3 regions of the Synechococcus sp. CS-1326 genome follow, and region 1 is predicted to be linked to each of the others. Evidence: predicted binding sites of a transcription regulator. Region 1 holds the regulator's gene; each other region holds the start of a gene.
The links. The regulator NtcA, encoded in region 1, controls nitrogen genes in cyanobacteria. The targets are predictions, from matches to a motif close to GTANCNNNNGNTAC.
Positions count from the first base shown of each region.

Region 1 (6,428 bases):
TGTTTCTAAGATAGCGCAATGCGAGTGGAATAACCTCGCCTACGAGTAATGCTCCATGCTCCTTCAGCCAGCTGACTAAGGCATCTTCAAATTCTTGTTCATCCAGATCTCTTGCATATCCTGGCTGATCTGACTGAAGAGTCGCCCAGCCAGAAACAAAGGATGCGACCAATTCTTTCTTCTTTCTCACGTCATGGCCATCTGGTATCTGAATGTCTCGAAAAGCCGGCGACAGCTCATGTTCGATGATGATGCGAGGCCGGCGATCAAGCAATTCCTGGGCTTCTTGGCGAAGCAACATTTGCATTGCATGGCTATGAAGCGTCCTGGCTACAACCTTTTCGGCTCCAGCACTCTCTATGGTTGCAATTTCATTTCTTAAGTCCGCAGCGGAAGTCCGGGTGAAGGTAATTGCCAGGATTTCTTCGGGAGGAACCCCCGTTTCCATCAATCGAGCGATTCTTCTTTTGATTGCAAAGCTTTTCCCAGACCCTGGACCTGCAAGTGACCTTATGACGTGTGCATCTGAGCTTGCCAGCAAAAAGCTTGGAGATTCGCGGTCAAGGTTGTCGTCCCAAGGCATTGGCTACTCCGGTTATCGTGGATAAATCTAACTTGTTCTTGGACAGTTCCGCAAACTACACCCCATAGACGGTCTCCTTCTGCAATCAACAGGAACAACGCCTTCACAAGTATCGCGCACGCCTTGTGCTGGAGGGGTTTTGGTCAGTCTGCTGAGATGAGCCATTGTGGTTCGCGGGTCAGATAACCACTTTTCAGAATGATACAAAGCCGGCTGGCCTCTTCTAAAGGAAAGGCTTCTTCAACCACACTTTCAAGCCATGGAATTCGGCCACCCCTCTCAGCTTCTAAGCCCTTAAACAGAAGGAACACTCACGCCCCATCAGCCTGCTCCACAACTCTCCACTTCCCTCCATCCAGATCAAACCTTCGCCAACGTCACCCGCTCCGGCTGGTGCTGGTATTTGCCGGCACGGTCGCTGTAGGTGGTCTGGCAGGGTTCGCCTTCGAAGAACAGCAGCTGGCAGATGCCTTCGCTGGCGTAGATGCGGCAATCAGCGCCGGAGGAGTTGCTGAACTCCAGCGTGAGATGGCCTTCCCAGCTGGCTTCAGCCGGGGTGGTGTTCACGATGATGCCGAGGCGCGCATAGGTGCTCTTGCCCAGGCAGATCACGGTGATGTTGGCCGGCACCCGCAGCAGCTCCAGCGCCACCCCCAGGCCGTAGGAATGGGCGGGCAGGATGAAGTAGTCGCCGTCGTCGTCGTGGTGCAGCGGTGCCGGCTCCAGGTTCGCCGGGTTGAACCGCTTCGGGTTCATCACCGTGCCCGGCACGTGCCGGAAGATCAGGAATTCCTTCGGCGAGAGCCGCAGGTCGTAGCCGTAGGAGGAGCAGCCATAGCTCAGCACCGGCGCCGTGCGGTTCTCGGCATCGAGGTGGCGCACCAGCGTGGCCTGGAACGGTTCGAGCATGCCGCTCGCGGCCTGTTCGTTGATCCAGCGGTCGCACTTGAGCATGGGGTCAGCAGTTGCGGCGGAGCTGGGTGACCTGATCCGCCATCGCCAGCAGCCCCTCGGGAATCGAGGGGCCCGTGAGGATCACATCGAGGTTGGGCGGGCGTTGGCGCAGGCTGGCCTCCACCTCCGCCGCTTCCAGGTAGCCGAGGCCGATCGCCAGGCCCAGCTCATCGAGCACCAGCAGGCTGAGTTCGCCGGTGAGCAACTGCCGGCGGCTGAAGGCCCAGACCTGCTCGACCGCAGCCCGTTCCACCTCATCGTCGGCTGGTTCGGTCAGGCAGGCGGGCACCGCCGGACGCATCCACTGCAGCCGGCCGCAGAGCCAGAGGCTGTGCTCCGGCCCCTGGTCGACACCGCCCTTGAGGAACTGACTGATCAGCACCCGGCTGCCGAGCCCCGCGGTCCGCAGGGCCTGGCTGAACACCCCGTCGAAGCTGCCGCGGAACGGGGCTGTGTGCACCTGCAACAGGCCCTCCGTCTGGGCCAGGCCAGGAACGGAGCGGAGCGGGCGCACCTCGACGCAAGGCTTGATCAGGCTGGCCGTCATCAACACCCTTCAGAACCGCGATGCTGAATGTAGCGGCGCCGTCCGCCGAAACAAGCTGCTTGCCACCACCCCTAGTGCAAACAGATGTACCAGCCAGCGGCTGTCCAGCTCATGCCCGCCGCTTCGCCGCTGCGCCCAGCCAGGCCCTGACAGGCCGGAAGCGGGTGGTTAGTGTCATCGGATACAGGGAGCACCCGGGGCGCTCCGTAGCTTCCAGCCACTTGTTCCGCCGTCATGGTCGGCGCTATGCGCGGATTCAGCCGCACCAGCACCACCCCTCCCCCCAGCTCCGGCGGACTGCCCCCCCCCGCCAATGGGCCGGCCACCCTGCTTGAGGTGATGCGTGGCCTCAACGGCAGCACGCTCGAAACGGTGGAGCGGGGAAAAACGATCTTCTTCCCGGGTGATCCGGCCGAGCGGGTCTACCTGCTCCGCCGTGGTGCCGTCCGGCTTTCCAGGGTGTATGAATCGGGCGAGGAGATCACCGTGGCCCTGCTGCGGGAGAACAGCCTGTTCGGCGTGCTCTCCCTGCTCACCGGCCAACGCTCCGATCGCTTCTATCACGCGGTGGCCTTCACCCGTGTCGAGATGGTGGCGGCACCGGCCACCTCGGTGCGGCGGGCGATCGAGCAGGACGCCAGCGTCGGTCTGCTCCTGTTGCAGGGGCTCTCCTCCCGCATCCTCCAGACCGAAACCATGATCGAAACCCTCACCCATCGCGACATGTCCTCGCGGCTGGTGAGCTTTCTGCTGGTGCTCTGCCGTGATTTCGGCGTGCCGGGCACCGATGGCATCACCATCGACCTGCGGCTCTCCCACCAGTCGATCGCCGAAGCGATCGGCTCGACCCGGGTCACCATCACCAGGCTGCTCGGTGACCTGCGCCAGGCCGGGCTGGTCCAGGTGGACCGCAAGAAGATCACCGTGTTCGATCCGGTGGCCCTGGCCAAGCGCTTCAGCTGATCTCCCCCTGGCTGGGCGGAGGTCCGCCGTCGATACTGGATTCCCCTGCACTGGGCCGTGTCCGGCTGGCTGCTGATCCTTGCCCTTCTGGTGCTGGGTGGTGTGCTCGCCACCCTGGGGGATCGGCTGGGCAGCCGCATCGGCAAGGCCCGGCTCAGCCTGTTCAACCTCAGGCCGCGCAACACGGCCGTGCTGATCACCGTGCTCACCGGCAGCCTGATCAGCGCCATTTCGCTGGGATTGATGCTCGCGGTCAGTGAACGCCTCCGGGTGGGCCTGTTCGAGCTCGATGCCTTGCAGCTGAAGCTGCGGGAAGGGCGCACGGCCCTGGATCGCAGCACCGCAGCGCTCGGGGCCAGCGAAAGCGCTCGCCTGCGCAGCGCCACGGCCCAGCGCCAGGCGCAGCAGGGCGTCGTGCGGGCCGAGCAGGGTCGCGCCCAGGCCCGGCAGCAGCTGGCCTCGGTGGAGGTGCAGGCCACGCAGCTGCGGCGGGAGCTGCAACCGCTTCAGGCCCAGCGTCAGGCCCTGCTCAGCCAGCGGGATCGGCTCACGGCGGAGATCAGGGGCCGCGATCGCGACATCCGCAGCACCGAAGCGGAGCTGGCCCGGGTCAGGCAGCAGATCAAGGCTGGTGAAGCCGAGCTCAAGGGGCTGGAAACCAAGCTGATCGCCCTGCGCCAGGGGGATGTGGTGATCACCAGCGGCCAGGCCCTCGCCACCGCCAAGGTGGCGCTGAAACGGCCTGCCGAGGCCAGGCCGGTGATCGAGGCCCTGCTGCGCCAGGCCAACCTCAAGGCTTTTGAGCGGGTGCTGCCCGGCCAGCCCGCCGACAGCCAGATCCTGCTGGTCCCCCGCGCCGACATCGTCAAGCTGGAGGGGTTGCTCGGCAAAGGCGGCTCCTGGGTCGTGAGCATCCTCTCGGCCGCCAATGTGCTGCGGGGGGAGCGCCAGGTGCTGGGCTTCCCCGACCTGCGGCAGAACCGCACGGTGATCCGTCAGGGGGATGTGATGGCCACCACGTCCCTGGAGGGCGACGAGCTCTCCGCCATCCAGGTGCGCAATCGCCTCAACCTCCTGCTCACCGCCTCCTTCGCCAGGGCCCAGCGGCAGGGGTCGGTGGCCGATGGGGTTCAGTTCGATGTGAATCTGTTCAACCGGCTGGGCCGCGAGCTCAGCGAGCGCCCCGGCGGGCAGAGCGTCAGGCTCGAAGCCGTGGCGGTGCGGAATTCAGACACCCCTGATCCGATCTTCCTCGAACTCCGTCGGGTCGGGGGCACCGCCGCTGGAACAGCTGCTTCCGTGCAACCTCGGCGGCCATGAGCGAGCTGCCAGCCGAGGGGCCCCTGGCCGGCCTTGATCCCGGCCGCAGCAAGTGCGGTCTCGTGCGCACCGATGCCAGCCGCCACCGGATCGAAGCGGCCCTGGTGCTCAGTCCGGATGAAACGCTGCAGCAGCTGAGCAGCTGGATTCGCCGCCGCCAGGTGTCTGCTCTTGTGCTCGGCAACGGCACGGGCAGCCAGGCCTGGCTGCAGCGGCTGCAACCGCTCTGCCCGGTGCTGTTGGTCGATGAGCGGGGCAGCACCCTGGCCGCCCGGCCGCGCTACTGGCAGCTCCATCCAGCCCGGGGCTGGCAACGGCTGCTTCCCCTCGGGCTCCGGCAGCCACCGCGACCCTGGGATGATGTCGTTGCCCAGGTGTTGCTGGAGCGAACACTCGGCTATCGCCTCGACTGTTGCCTCGATCGCCCCTCCCCTGGCCCAGGCGTCGCCCCATCCCCCTAAAACTTGGCCCGCACGGTGAAGGCATAGTCGCTGCCGGGTTCCAGCTGGTAGTCGGCCTTGAGCAGAAAGCGCAGCAGCGCGTCCTGGATCAGGGCGCGGCCGAGCGAGGGCTCCACGCTCAGCTCGCCGCGATCGAAGGCCCAGCGGAAGGTCCACTGAAATCCGCCGGCGACCACCTCGCCTTCGAGCAGCTTCTGGCTGAAGCTCTGGTGCAGGACCCGCAGCTGGGCGGTGGTGGCGGGCAGGCGACTCACGGCGACAACGTACGGGGCAGGCTGGGCAGGGTGCCGTTCAGGCAGGGGCGGCCTGAAAAGCGTTGATCCGGTTGCCGGCCCGCTCGTAGCCAAGCGCCTGGATCAGGGCCACCCCGTCGAGCACCTCGTCGAGCACGGCATCAAGCACCGACTGCTCGGCAGGGCTGAAGCGGCCGAGCACATGGGACACGGTGCGTTCCTTGCGCAGGCCGGGCTCCGTGGCCGGAGCGCCGATGCCGATCCGCAGCCGGGCGAACCGCTGGGTGCCGAGTTGCTCGATCGTGCTGCGCAGGCCGTTATGGCCGCCGGCACTGCCCTCGCGGCGCAAACGCAGCCGGCCCAGGGGTAGATCCATGTCGTCGACGAGCACGAGCACCTGGTCAGGTCCCAGGCCGAACCAGTCGAGCGTGGCACGAATCGAGCCACCGCTTTCGTTCATGAAGGTGCTGGGCATCAGCAACCGCAGACGGCGCTCGCCCTGCCGCAGGTCGGCGAGCTGGCCCCTGAGCTTGCCGTTCTGGCGAAAGGTCACCCCCTCACGGCGGGCCAGTCGCTCCAGGGCCATGAAGCCCACGTTGTGGCGGGTGCTGGTGTACGCGCTGCCGGGATTGCCAAGCCCGACCAGCACCTGGAGATCCCCATCCCGGGGCGGCGTGGTGGTCATGACGGGTCGACGGAGCGGGACCAGCGAATCCTCGGCCAGGACGGCTGCGATCAGCCGGGCGGGGTGGAAGCGATCGGATCTGCGGCCTGCTCCGGTTCGCTCGACACGGGCGGAGCCGCCTCCTCTGGTGTGGCTTTGGAAGCCGCTTCAACGGCCAGAACCGGGGCGCCAGTGGCCGCCTGGATCGGCAGGTCGTTCTGGACCGGCAGGTCGTTGATCACGGGCTGCTCTCGCTCCACCAGCTCCCGCTCCGTCGTGGTGACCCTGACCGTTTCGGTATCGATGGCCTGGCGAAACTCCTGCTCAAACTCCCGGGAAGCGGACTGAAAGCCCTTCAGGGTGCGGCCCAGGGTGCGGCCCAGCTCCGGCAACCGCTTCGGGCCGAACACAAGCAGGGCGATGGCGGCAATCACCGCCATTTCCGGCAGACCGATCCCGAAGACATTCATGGGCAGTGCGATCGCCAGGTTGGCGGTGAATCAGCTTGACGGTGAATCAGCCGAGGCCGTTCCAGTTCACAGTGATGCCATCAAGCAGCAACGACTTGTTGTACAGCTGCAGGATCACCAGCAGGAACACAAGGAACAGCAGCATGATCACTCCCATCACGGGTGTTGTTCCCCAGCCGGGCACGACCTTGCCGTACTCGGAATTCAGGGGACGAAGCAGGTCTCCCAGGCGG
Region 1 is NZ_JAHLYV010000012.1:168,679-175,106, reverse strand. Features, by position in the region: gene KQ307_RS04430 (UvrD-helicase domain-containing protein) at 1-583, opposite strand, end outside; gene KQ307_RS04425 (hypothetical protein) at 727-894, opposite strand; gene dcd (dCTP deaminase) at 944-1,537, opposite strand; gene KQ307_RS04415 (cob(I)yrinic acid a,c-diamide adenosyltransferase) at 1,542-2,084, opposite strand; gene ntcA (global nitrogen regulator NtcA) at 2,319-3,047, shown strand; gene KQ307_RS04405 (DUF3084 domain-containing protein) at 3,105-4,367, shown strand; gene KQ307_RS04400 (resolvase) at 4,364-4,828, shown strand; gene KQ307_RS04395 (DUF3146 family protein) at 4,825-5,082, opposite strand; gene pth (aminoacyl-tRNA hydrolase) at 5,120-5,746, opposite strand; gene KQ307_RS14870 (TatA/E family twin arginine-targeting protein translocase) at 5,797-6,195, opposite strand; gene psbH (photosystem II reaction center phosphoprotein PsbH) at 6,242-6,428, opposite strand, start outside.

Region 2 (6,428 bases), on a different contig from region 1:
AGAACAGCCGCCCCTCGGCCCGCAGCAGCAGCAGACCCGGCCAGGTCTGGTCATCCGGGTGGGCGGGGTGGTGGCCCAACCTCGGTCTGAACACATCCGTGCCCCGCTTGCGGGCCAGCACATAGACCCGGGGATTCATTTCCTGCTGCGCCAGCGCCAGCAACGACACGATCACCGCCACCAGAATTCCGCGCAGGGTTCCCAGCAGGGCCACGCCGGCGCAGGCGATCAGGGCCCAGTGGAACTCAGTGACCCGCACCCTGCGGATAGCGATGAAATCGGCGGGAGCGATCAATTCAGCCGAATACACCACCACCACAGCGGCCAGAACCGCCAGGGGCAGCCGGGCAATCAAAGGAGCCAGCAGCAGCAGGGTTCCCATCGCCACCGCCGCCGTGACCAGCTCGGCCAGCTGGGAGCGGGCACCCGCCCTGCGGTTCACGGCGGTCTGGGTGGTGCCACCGCCGGCGGCCATGCCACCCAGCAGCGCCCCACCGATGTTGGCCAGCCCGAGGGCGAACAGTTCCTGGTTCGGGCGCGGCTGGGGTTCCTTGCTGCTGGCGAAGGCGCGGCCGGCGGCGATGCTTTCGGTGAAGCTCATCAAGGCGATACCGGCGGCGGCCGGCCACATCCGCTGCGCCAGAGCCAGCTGCGGCAGGGTGAGGCCGGGCAGTCCCGGGGACACCGGGCCGACGGTGGCCACCCCAAGTGCTTCCAGCTTGAACAGGGCCATGGCAGCGAGGGCAACCGCGATCGCCGCCAGGGGTGCAGGCAGCCCCGGCGCCAAACGGGGCAGGCTCAGCAACAGCCCGATCGACAGAAGCGACAGGACCACTGTGGGCAGCGAGGTCTGCGGCAACTGGCCCACGACTGCGCCGATGTCGGCAAAGAAGCCGGCCCTGGTGATGGGAACGCCGAGCAGCTTGGGCAGCTGATCCACCACGATCACCAGGCCGATCCCCGACTTGAAGCCCACCAGGACTGATTCGGAGATGAAGTTGGCAACGAAGCCGAGCCGCAGCAGCGCAGCCAGCAACAACATGGCTCCCACCAGGGCCGCGAGCGTTGCACTGGCCACCAGCAACTCCGCCGGCGCCGCCCCCGGGACCACCCTGTTCAGCTCAGCCCCGACCAGGATGGCCAGGGTGGTGGTGGTGCTGACGCTCAGGGGCCGCGAAGACCCCAGCAGGGCGTACACCAGCATCGGCACCAGGGCTGTGTAAAGCCCCACCTCCACCGGCAGGCCGGCGATCGTGGCGAACGCCATCGCCTTCGGCAGCACCACCGCCGCTGTCGTGAGCCCGGCCAGCAGATCGCTCCGCCTCCACTCCGGCCGATAACGGCGGATCCAATGCTCCCAGGGCAGGAATGCCGAGCCACTCATCCGACACCTCCAGCCGACAGGCACCCGGCTGAAGCTTGCCTGGTCAGAGCGACGGGAGTGTGGCGCCGGAGGCGGCGATCAGCGGCGCCTCCTGAAACGGCCACACCCGGGGCAACTGCGGCGCGGCCAGGCCGCGCTCCGCCCGGATCCGGGCCCAGATCCGCGTGAACCAGAAGCGGGCCGCCTGGCTGGATGGTCCCCGGTAGCGAGCGACGAGACCCTGCTCCATGCGGCCGCAGGCCATCTCACCGGCGAGGCCGGCGCGATCGGCGCGGCAGTGCTCGATCAACCGCTCACTCAACGGCATCGGCGCAGCCCACACCAGGCTGCCGAACACCGGCAGGCCATCAAGGCCATGGTCCCCCTCCAGGCTCTCGCCACCGAGCTCGAGCCGATCCGCCACGCTCCACCGGCCCTCGCGGCGGATCTCCAGCAGAGAGCGCCAGCGGCCGCTGCCAAGCTGCTCGCCGTCGGCGCTGCGACCCAGCCGCACCACCTCGGCCCCCAGCCAGCTGGCCCCGGCCGCCAGCTCCACCCGGACGACCTGTTCAAAGAGCCCGGCGGCAAACACAACCAGCTCCTGGGGCAGCCATTCCAGATCAGCCCCTTCCGCCAGGCTGCAGGCCAGTTCCTGGCGGGCCCAGCGGCCCTGGGGCGTCAGCCGGGAGCGGCCGATCGAACCGTAGATCTTCTGGGCCGCCACGCTGGTGATCAGGGCACGGCTGCCGGCTTCGAGCGCCACCTGAATCGAGAGTTCATCCCCACCCACCAGGCCGCCGGCTGTGTGCAGCAATGGCAGCTCACAGCGACCATCCGCAGCGGCGAAGGCCTTCTGGAACTTGAGCGGGGCTGTGGTTCCACCCTGGTGGATGGTGGCACCGCCGGGCGTGGAACCCCGATGAAAGAGCATCTGGGCGCTACCACGCCAGGAAGCAAGGGGAGCTGGAGTCATCCTGGTGATCGTCGACGCCGGATCGGTCGATTCCCGTATCGATTGCCACCGTTCCGACCCAGCGGTCTGGCGATGGTGGCGGATCATTCCCTGGTTTCCCTTGCTGCAGATCCGCCCGTGAGCGCCCAAGCCAGTTCTCCGGTCCTGCTGGAACGGCGGCACGACCAGCCTGCCCCGGGGATCCAGGCCCTGCGGCTGCCGCTCAGCGCCGACCAGCGCAGCAGCCTGCGGGGCCACCGCCGCAGCGCCTGCGGCAGGGACCTGCTGCTGCAACTTCCCCGTGGCAGCGCCCTGCTGCCAGGGGAGGCCCTCAGCGACGCTGCCCAGGTCACCGTGGTGATCGTGGAGGCGGCGGCTGAACCGCTGCTGCTGGTGAGCAGCTCCGATCCCCTGGCCCTGCTGCAGGCCGCTTATCACCTGGGCAACCGCCATGTGGCCATGGAACTCCGGCCCGGCCAGCTGCGGATCCTGCAGGACCCTGTGCTCGAGATGCTGCTGCGCCAACGGGGCCTGAGCGTGAAGCCTCTCACCGCTCCGTTCCTGCCGGAAGCGGGAGCGTATGCCGGCGGCGGGGATGGGGGAGGCGGCCATCAGCATGACCACTGATTCCCGCCCGCACCTGTGGCAACTGCTCAGCCCCGCCCTGCCAGTGGGCGCCTTCAGTTATTCGGAGGGGCTGGAGGAGCTGGTTCAAGGCGGAAGGCTGGGAAACGCCGAGGCCCTGCGGCGCTGGCTGGAAGCGGAGCTGTGGCGAGGGGCGATCACGATCGAAGCGGCAAGCCTGAAGCCACTCCAGTCCGCCCTGACGAGCTGGCGCGACGCGGAGGACCGGAACGATCAGCTGGCCGCCGCCGCCGCCGCATCCGACCTGCTCGATCGCGACGGCTGGCTGCGGGTCCTGCGGGAGGCGCCGGAGCTGCGGGCCCAGCAGTGCCAGATGGGCCACTCCCTGCTCCAGCTGCTTGGCGAGCTGGGCTGGCCGCTGCCCGGCAACGGCCACGCCATCAGACCGGCGCGCCTGGGCTGGCCAGCCGCCTGGGCCTGGGCGGGCCTCTGCCTGGAGCTGGAGCTGGAGGAGCTGGTCGAGGCCTATCTCTATGGCTGGGTGGCCAACCAGGTGAGCGCGGCTGTGCGCCTGATCCCGCTCGGTCCCACCCAGGGACAGCGGCTCCAACTGGCGATGGCCAGCCTCCTGGGCGAGCGGGCCATCGCCCTGGTGAACGCTGATCCGCATCAGCTCTGGAATGGCGGCGTGGGGGCAGGGATGGCCCAGCTCCGCCATGCTGAGCTCTATTCCCGTCTGTTCCGCAGCTAGCGCCACACAAGCCACCCCGATCACCGTTTAGAACCCGATCCACCAGGGAGGAATCGTGGGATGAGCAAGTTGCGCCTGGGGGTGGCCGGGCCGGTGGGTTCCGGCAAAACGGCCCTGGTGGAAGCTCTCTGCCGCCGGCTGCGTGATCGCCTTGAGCTGGCGGTGGTCACCAATGACATCTACACACAGGAAGACGCCCAGTTCCTCACCCGGGTCGGGGCCCTGGAGCCCGAGCGGATCCGGGGCGTTGAAACGGGTGGCTGTCCCCACACGGCCATCCGCGAAGACTGCTCGATCAACCGGGCGGCGGTGGAGGAGCTGGAGGAGCGCTTTCCCAACCTGGATCTGGTGATGGTGGAGAGCGGCGGCGACAATCTGGCCGCCAGCTTCAGTCCCGAGCTGGTCGACCGCTGCATCTACGTGATCGATGTGGCGGCCGGTGACAAGATCCCGCGCAAGGGCGGCCCGGGCATCACCCGCTCCGATCTCTTGGTGATCAACAAGATCGATCTGGCGCCGATGGTGGGCGCGAGCCTGGAGGTGATGGAGCACGACGCCGGGCGGATGCGGGGCGGCAGGCCCTGGTGCTTCACCAACCTGCGCAGCGGCGAAGGGGTGGAGCAGGTGGAAGCGTTTGTGTGGCAGCAATTGCCACAGCTGGCCGGTGCCGAACCGGAGCACTGAAGCGATCAGCCAGGGCGAGCGGAGCGCTCCAAGGACAGCAGATCCTCAAAGTGTTCCAATCGCTACAAGGTGTTCATGGCAACAGTCGATACGGTCCTGTACCGCCGATGAGCGGACCACTCTTCAGGAGATTGACCAGATGAAGCCAAACTCGATGCAGCTGACTCGCCTGCGGCAGGCCTCGCTGCAAAAGGTTTCCCTCAGGATTCTTGGTGGCAGCCTGGCTCTGGCCACCAGCATCACCCTGGCCTCCTGTGGGGGCGGCGCCGAAAAAGCCGCTGATGGAGGCGGTGGTGAGTTCGACGGTGAAGTGAAGGTGGGCATCCTTCACTCCCGCTCCGGCACCATGGCCATCTCCGAGAACACGGTGGCCGAAGCCGAGCTGATGGCGATCGAGGAGATCAATGCCGCCGGCGGCGTCAAGGTCGATGGAAAGAAGCTGAAGATCGTGCCGATCGAAGAAGACGGAGCCTCTGACTGGCCCACCTTCGCCGAGAAGGCCACGAAATTGATTGATCAGGATCAGGTCGCCGTGGTGTTCGGCGGTTGGACCTCAGCGAGCCGCAAGGCGATGCTGCCGGTGTTCGAAGCCAAGGATCACTTTCTCTTCTATCCGATTCAGTACGAGGGCCAGGAGTGCTCGAAGAACATCTTCTACAGCGGCGCCACCCCGAATCAGCAGGCTGAGCCCGCCGTGTCCTGGCTCCTCAAGAACAAGGGCAAAGACTTCTTCCTGGTTGGTTCCGACTACGTGTACCCACGTACAGCCAACACGATCATCAAGGAGCAGCTCAAGGCTGAGGGAGGCAACCTGGTCGGCGAAGACTATCTCCCCCTCGGCAACACCGAGGTGGCACCGATCATCGCCAAGATCAAGCAGGCTCTTCCCAAGGGCGGCGTGATCGTCAACACTCTGAACGGCGACAGCAATGTGGCCTTCTTCAAGCAGATGAAGGCAGCCGGGATCACCCCTGGCAATGGCTACGCGATCATGAGCTTCTCGGTCGCGGAAGAGGAAGTGGCCGCCATCGGCCCTGAGTACCTCGAAGGCACCTATGCCGCCTGGAACTTCTTCCAGAGCCTCGACACACCTGCCTCCAAGAAGTTCACCGCCGACTTCAAGGCCAAGTACGGCGAGAAGCGGGTCACCAATGATCCCGCTGAATCCGCTTACAACATGGTCTACCTCTGGGCCAAGGGTGCTGAAAAGGCCAACAGTGTCGATGACAACAAGGTTCGGGAAGCCTTGATCGGGGTGAAGTTTGATGCTCCCCAGGGCCCGATCGAAGTGCAGCCCAACCACCACACCACCGAACTGGTGATGATCGGTGAGGTTCAGAAAGACGGCATGTTCAAGATCATCGAGAACCAGGGCATCGTCAAACCGCTGGCCTGGAACCAGTTCGTGCCCGAAACCAAGGGATACACCTGCGATTGGACCCAGGACCGCCCCGACGCGGGCAAGTTCAAGATGTGATCGGCCAACCGGCTTGATTGCTCAGGGAGCTGCTTTGCTCCCTGAATTCCAGGCCGCACCTTTTCTACGGGTGCGGCCTCTTTTTTCAGACCCATTCCTATCGCAGGTCCCCAACGGGACGCCATGGATCTTCTCTACGAAACGCTCTTCAACGGCCTGGCCATCGGCTCCGTGCTGGTGCTCGCCGCCCTCGGTCTTGCCGTTGTCTTCGGCCTGATGGGCGTCATCAACATGGCCCATGGCGAGTTGATGATGCTGGGGGCCTACACCACCTATGTGGTGCAGAACCTCTGCAAGGAAGGTCCTCTCGAAGCGCTCTTCCCCATCTACATCCTGGTGGCCATCCCCCTGGCCTTCCTGGTGAGTGGCCTGGCCGGACTGCTGCTGGAGAAAACCGTGATCCGGCGCCTCTACGGCCGGCCGCTGGAAACCCTGCTGGCCACCTGGGGGGTGAGCCTGATCCTGCAGCAATTCGTTCGCTCGGTATCAAGCGCCTTCATGGTGGGCCTGGTGCTGGCCGTGGCGATCGGGCTGCTGCTGCCGCGGTTCACCCCCAGGCGCTGGTGGGAGCAACGCTGGACGCCGATCATCGGCGTCTCCAGCTGGCTTGTGGCTG
Region 2 is NZ_JAHLYV010000035.1:11,908-18,335, forward strand. Features, by position in the region: gene KQ307_RS13940 (SulP family inorganic anion transporter) at 1-1,384, opposite strand, end outside; gene KQ307_RS13945 (urease accessory protein UreD) at 1,428-2,336, opposite strand; gene ureE (urease accessory protein UreE) at 2,454-2,942, shown strand; gene KQ307_RS13955 (urease accessory protein UreF) at 2,932-3,651, shown strand; gene ureG (urease accessory protein UreG) at 3,712-4,335, shown strand; gene urtA (urea ABC transporter substrate-binding protein) at 4,490-5,812, shown strand; gene urtB (urea ABC transporter permease subunit UrtB) at 5,936-6,428, shown strand, end outside.
Region 2: urtA (urea ABC transporter substrate-binding protein) is a predicted target of NtcA. The motif match lies at 4,388-4,401, and genes of this name have one in related genera.

Region 3 (6,428 bases), on a different contig from region 1:
GTGCGGAAATCGGGCAGCTGATTGAGCAGCTTCAACGCCATCCCCTCCTGGCCCAGTTCGGCGGCGGGGGTGAGCTGGAAGAGGCCGATTCCGAGCAGGGCCACGGCACCCACCAGATCGATCACCACCTGCCCCTGCTCGCCGTGGTTGAGGGCCAGGGAAAAGCGATCGCCCACCAGCATCAGAGTGAGGATGGCCAGGCCGTTGGCCATCGCCCAGCCGCTCACATAGGCGAAGGCCCGGCGCAGTGGTGAGGGGCCCAGCAGCAGCAGCGCCACCACGGCGATGTGCAGCGGGCTGAAGGCGATCCCGAAGCCGAACAGCGACGACTGGCTGAACAGGGCCCCTGGGCTCAGGTGGGCAACGGGGGCGATCAGATCAGGAGAGAGCAAGGCGACGAGCGGGATGGGGATCAAGAAAGGGAGCTGATCGTTGTCGACGTTAAGAAATTCTCTCCGGGCTCAGAGGTAGAAGCCCACGGTGGTGACCACGCGGGTGCCACCGCTGCGCAGGGCCTGGCGCAGCATCACGGTGGACTGGTTGTGCAACAGGTTCTCCCAGCGGTGGCGTGTCACGAACACCGGCAGCACCACCGTGCAGAAGCGGTTGCGATCCTTGCGGTGCTCCGTTTCGAACTGGCGCACATAGGCGGTGACCGGATCCACCAGGGAGCGGTAGGGAGACGGCAGGATCACCAGAGGTACCTGGGGGAGCTGGCGAGACCATTGCTGGCGGAAGGGCTCGGCGCCGTTGTCGCCCAGATCCACGTGCACCGCCACCAGCTCATCGGCGATGGTGCGGGCATAGCGCAGGGCTTCAAAGCTGCCGCGGTGCAGCTGACCCACCAGCACCAGCACCGGAGCGCCGCCATGCTCGGGAGCCGGCGGCAGAGTGAGGGCCGCCTCGCTGCCGAGACGTAAACGACTGGCCACCTGACGGTAATGGGCCTTGATCACCAGGAACAGGCCCACCACCAGGGGCACCGCCACCACCACCAGCCAGGCCCCGAGCATGAACTTGCTGTAGAGCAGCACACCGCAGACCACCGCCGTGACCAGGCAGCCCAGCCCGTTGATCAGGGCCTTGCCCCGCCAGCCCCTCCCGGCGCTCCGCCCTTTCCACCAGTGCATCACCATCCCTGCCTGGGAGAGGGTGAAGCTGGCGAACACCCCCACGGCGTAGAGCGGAATCAGGCGGCTGACACTTCCCTCGAAGATCAGCAGCAACATCGCCGCGAAGCTGCTCAACAGCACGATGCCGTTGGTGAACACCAGCCGGTCGCCGAGGGAGGCGAGCTGGCGGGGCATGAAGCCATCCTGGGCGAGGAAGGCGGCCAGCCGCGGAAAATCGGCATAGGCGGTGTTGGCGGCCAGCAGCAGGATCAGCAGGGTGGCGAGCTGCAGCACCAGGAGCAGCGGCCCATTGCCGAAGATGCGTTCGCCGAGTTGATAGAGCAGGGTCGGGCCGTTGTCCTGCACCACCAGGCCCAGCTGGCTGGCCAGGGCGCTGATGCCGCTGAACATCAGCGCCAGCACGATCACCATCACGGTGAGCACGCGCCGGGCATTGCGCCACTCCAACGGCTTGAACGCCATCACGCTGTCGCTGATCGCCTCGATGCCGGTGAGGGCCGCGCAGCCCGAGCTGAAGGCCCGCATCAGCAGCACCGGCCCGATCACCGTCAGCGCGGCGCCGTGCTGGTCGCCCAGCAGCCGGGTCTGCTCCGCCACGGGCAGGGGAAGCAGCGCTCCCTGGGACCACTGGATCAGGCCGGCTCCCACCAGGGTGAACACCGCCCCCATGAACAGAAAGGTGGGCAGGCTGAGCAGCCGGGCAGTGGAACGCACCCCGCGCAGATTGGCGAGCATCAGCAGGCCGACGGCCGCCAGGCAAAGCGGTTCGCGCAGTGCGTCGAGCTGGGGGAAATAGGAAGTGAGGGCGGCGATGCCCGCCGCCACACTCACCGCCACGGTGAGCACATAGTCGATCGAGAGGGAGGCGCCGGCGCAGAGCCCGGGGATCACTCCGAGGTTGTCGTGGGACACCCGGTAGGAACCGCCCCCATGGGGATAGGCCCTGATCGTCTGCCGGTAGCTGATCGCCACCACCAGCATCAGGGCCACGATCAGCCCCGTGATCGGCAGGGTGTAGTGCAAGGCGGCGGCCCCCGCCATGCCCAGCACCAGCACGATCTCCTGGGTGGCATAGGCCACCGAGGAGAGGGCGTCGGAGCTGAGGATGGCGAGGGCTTCGGCGTTGGTGAGCCGCTCCTCGGTGTGGGCGCTGGTGGGAAGCGGCGCTCCGATCAGCAGACGTCTGAGGGACTGGGGAAAGGATCCGCCTGGATCGTTGCTCAAGGCCTGCTCAGACGCCTGTGGCCAGCAAGCGTAGGCGGGATGCCCGGCAGGACGCTCAGATCGCCAAAGATCCGGATTCGGCTGTGCGGATCCGCACCACATCCTCCACCGGGATCACGAAGATCTTGCCATCGCCGATTTCACCGGTGCGGGAGGGTCCGGTGATGGCTTCGATCACCGACGCCACTTTGTCGTCTTCGACAACCACCTCCACCTTCACTTTGGAGAGAAACTCCACTGTGAACTCGGTGCCGCGGTAAGTTTCAACCTGACCTTTCTGCCGACCAAAGCCACGCACGTCCGTGATGGTCATGCCGATGATGCCGGCATTCACCAGGGACGTCTTGACGTCGTCGATCTTGGATGGCCGGATGATCGCTTCGATTTTTTTCATTGAGAAAGTGAAGAGGAATTGGGTCGGGGAGCCAGGTGATCAGTGAGCGGCGATGGACCACGGACTGAGACAGGGCTGGTTGGGGCCATAGCCAGACGAAAGGTTGAACCCGATCTGGCCAATGGCAAGAAGCTAACAGAGCAAGGCTAGTTTGTCATCGGTTCATAAGCTTCTTCGCCGTGGAGCATGATGTCCATGCCGGTTTCTTCGTCGTCGGCATCGATTCTCAGCCCACAGGTTGCTTTGACAACCAGGAGAATCACCGCTGTGCCGATACCGACAAAGCCGTAGGTGAGAATGGTGGCCTTGAACTGGGCAAAGAACAAACCAACGTTTCCACTTTCTGTCAGGATCTTTGCAGACAATGGGAAATAGTCTGCGGGAACAAGAACTTTGGCGGCAAGAATGCCAGTGAGCAGGGCGCCGATTGTTCCGCCAACGCCATGCACCATGAAGGTGTCGAGGGAATCATCAAACTGGATCTTCGCCTTGATCTGGATGGCAATGAAACAGGCAACGGCCGTCAGGGCGCCGATCAGCAGGGAGTTTCCGATCGTCACAAAACCGGCCGCAGGGGTGATTCCCACCAGGCCAGCCACGGCGCCGGTGGCCGCTCCAACAGCCGTTGGCTTGCCGCCTTTGAACCATTCGATCAGGCACCAGGTGAGCATGGCAGCCGATGCCGATGCGGAGGTGGTGATGAAGCACAACCCAGCTCCCGCCGCGGCGAAGTAGCTGGCGCCATTGAATCCGAACCAGCCGAACCACAGCAAGCCCGCACCGAGAAGAATGAACGGAACGTTGTGGGGCGGACGCGTGGCATTGGGATAGGCGTTCCGTGGCCCCACGATGGCGGCGGCAACCAGGGCGGCCACTCCGGAGGCGATGTGCACCACCGTGCCGCCGGCGAAGTCGATGGCTCCGATCGTGCCGAGTGGGCCGATGAAGCCACCCCCCCAGACCATGTGAGCCATTGGGGAATAGATCAGAAGACTCCAGAGCAGGGTGAACCAGAACCAGGCCTTGAAGCTGATCCGCTCCACCAGGGCTCCACTGATCAGCGCCGGGGTGATGATCGCGAACATGCCCTGGAAGAGCGCAAAGCTCGTGGCGCTGATGGCAAAGCCATCGGAGAGCGGCGCATCACCCAAGGGGCCTCCGAGCCCATTCATCATAAAGAACTCGAGTCCGCCTATGAATGGACTCTTGAAGCCCACGCCGAACGAGAGGCTGTAGCCGATCACCACCCAGAGGACACCGATCAGCCCCATCATGAAAAAGCTCATCATCATCGTGTTGAGCACATTCTTGGCGCGGGTGAATCCCCCGTAGAAGAATGCCAGTCCCGGTGTCATCAGCAACACCAGGGCGGAGCCCATCAACATCAGCAGGGTGTCGGCGCCGTTGGTTGGAACCTTGGTCAGAGCCGCATGGGCCGACCCCGCCATCAGGGGCAGCATTCCGGCTCCTGCTGCCAGTAGAAACACCCCCAGTCGCCGCAACTCAGGTTGCTGAACCCGCGCGAACAGCCTGATTCGGTGGCGATCGAAAGTGGCCAGGGCAGATTCGCCTCGGCCGGAAACCGAAATCTGAGTATTCATGGGGTTGAACCCAGAATGAACTCAAAGCTTCTGCCGCTCCAGGCTTCCTTCCCGTAGCAAGGGCCACCGAAGGGCAGAGAGTGCCATCGATTCGTGACAGGAGGATCCCAGCCCTCTTAGCGCTGGGACCGATCCCGTTCGAGCAGCCTCTCCAGAGTGAGCTTGAGCAGCAAGGACAGGATCGCCACCGCCCCAAGGATCAGGGCAGCGCCGTAGGCCAGTTCTGTGTGGTACTGCTTGTAGGCATCTTCCACGAAGAGAGGCAGGGTCTGGGTTTCGCCGGCGATGTTGCCGCTCACCACGGCCACCGCCCCGAATTCACCGAGTGCACGGGCCGTGGTGAGAATCAGCCCATAGAGGGCAGCCCAGCGCACCGTGGGAAGGGTCACCTTCCAGAAGATCTGCCAGTCGGTGGCACCGAGGGTCTTGGCCGCTTCCTCCTGCTCCCAGCCCTCTTCCTCCAGCAGCGGGATCACCTCCCGCGCCATGAAAGGCATCGACACGATGATCGTGGCCAGCACCATGGATGGCCAGGAGAACAGGATCTTCCAGCCGGTGCTGTTCACCAGCCCTTCCAGCAAGCCGTGGCTTGGGCTGAACAGCAGCACCAGCATCAGGCCCACCACCACAGGTGAGATTGAGAACGGCAGGTCGATGATGCTGAGCAGCAGGGCCTTGCCGCGAAACTGGTGGCGGGCGATCGCCGTGGCGGCCGCCAGGCCAAACATCGCGTTGGCGGGAACGGCGATCAGGGTGATCAGCAGGGTGAGGCGAATCGCACTGCGCAACTCCTCATTCTGAAGATTCTCCAGGAAGGGGGCCAGCCCCTTGGCGAAGGCCTGCAGCACCACATTGAGTGCCGGCAAGAAGATCACGACTCCCACGTAGAGGCAGGCCACCAGGGGAACCAGGGCCGGCAGCAGCCGGCTGGCGAGCGAGCGGCGGGCGGGCTTCCCCGGCGGCGCGATCGGATCGGAGAGCTCGGTCCGTGGGGGTGAAATGGTGGTCATGGAATGGGTTGCGAGGCAAGAGTTGGGGTCAGGCGGTCAGACCCTGGGGACGTCTTCGGCGTAGCGCAGGCCCCACACCTGCAGGAGATTGATCACCAGCAGGCTGACCAGGGAAAACAGCAGCATCACCGTGCCGATCACCGTGGCCGCCTCGATGTCGTACTCCTCGAGTTTCTGGATGATCAGGGTGGGGGCAATCAGATCCCGGAAGGGAACGTTGCTGGAAATCATCACCACCGAGCCGTATTCACCCACGGCCCGGCTGTAGCCCTGGGCCACGCCGGCCAGGATGGCGGGCATCAACTGGGGAAGCACCACCTTGAAAAAGGTTTGGCCGGCCCTGGCTCCAAGGCACCAGGCGGCCTCCTCCTGTTCGGCTTCGAGGGCACGCAGCACGGGCTCCACGGTGCGCACCACGAAGGGCAGTGAAATGAACACCATCGCCACCAGCACCCCCGGCCAGTTGAACGCCACCTTGAGGCCGAACCAGGCGTAGAGGGGGGCGCCGATCCAGCCATTGGTGCTGTACACAGCCGAAAGAGAAAGACCGGCCACGGCGGTGGGCAAGGCGAAGGGAAGATCGATCAGGGCATCGAGCAGCCGCTGGCCCGGGAAGCGGCTGCGCACCAGGGCCCAGGCGATCAGCAGACCGAACACACCGTTCAGGGAGGCGGCCACCAGGGCCAGCCCGAAGCTCACCTGGTAGGTGGCCAGCGCCTCCGGGGTGGTGGCCAGCTCCCAGAAACGAGCCGGCCCCACCCCAGCCGCCCGCAACAGCAAACCACCCAGGGGCAGGAACAGAACCAGCCCCAGATAGAGCCAGGTGAACCGCCAGGGCCAGGAGGGCAGCTCGAGCCGTGGCAGGTGCCAACGCCGGATCACTGATGACGACATGGAACGCAAAAACCAGCTGTCGGCAGAAGGTAACAGGGTCGGCGTCGGGATTCAACGGTTCTCCGCTTGGCAAACGGGAATCAGCATCTAGGATCGCCGAAATGCCATGGGGCCATGGGAATCCGCGTCAGCAACGTCAACAAGCAGTTCGGCGCCTTCAAGGCAATCGACG
Region 3 is NZ_JAHLYV010000011.1:20,546-26,973, forward strand. Features, by position in the region: gene KQ307_RS03040 (GAP family protein) at 1-416, opposite strand, end outside; gene KQ307_RS03045 (APC family permease) at 462-2,357, opposite strand; gene KQ307_RS03050 (P-II family nitrogen regulator) at 2,413-2,751, opposite strand; gene KQ307_RS03055 (ammonium transporter) at 2,898-4,352, opposite strand; gene KQ307_RS03060 (sulfate ABC transporter permease) at 4,469-5,362, opposite strand; gene cysT (sulfate ABC transporter permease subunit CysT) at 5,399-6,256, opposite strand; gene KQ307_RS03070 (sulfate/molybdate ABC transporter ATP-binding protein) at 6,371-6,428, shown strand, end outside.
Region 3: KQ307_RS03055 (ammonium transporter) is a predicted target of NtcA. The motif match lies at 4,406-4,419, and genes of this name have one in related genera.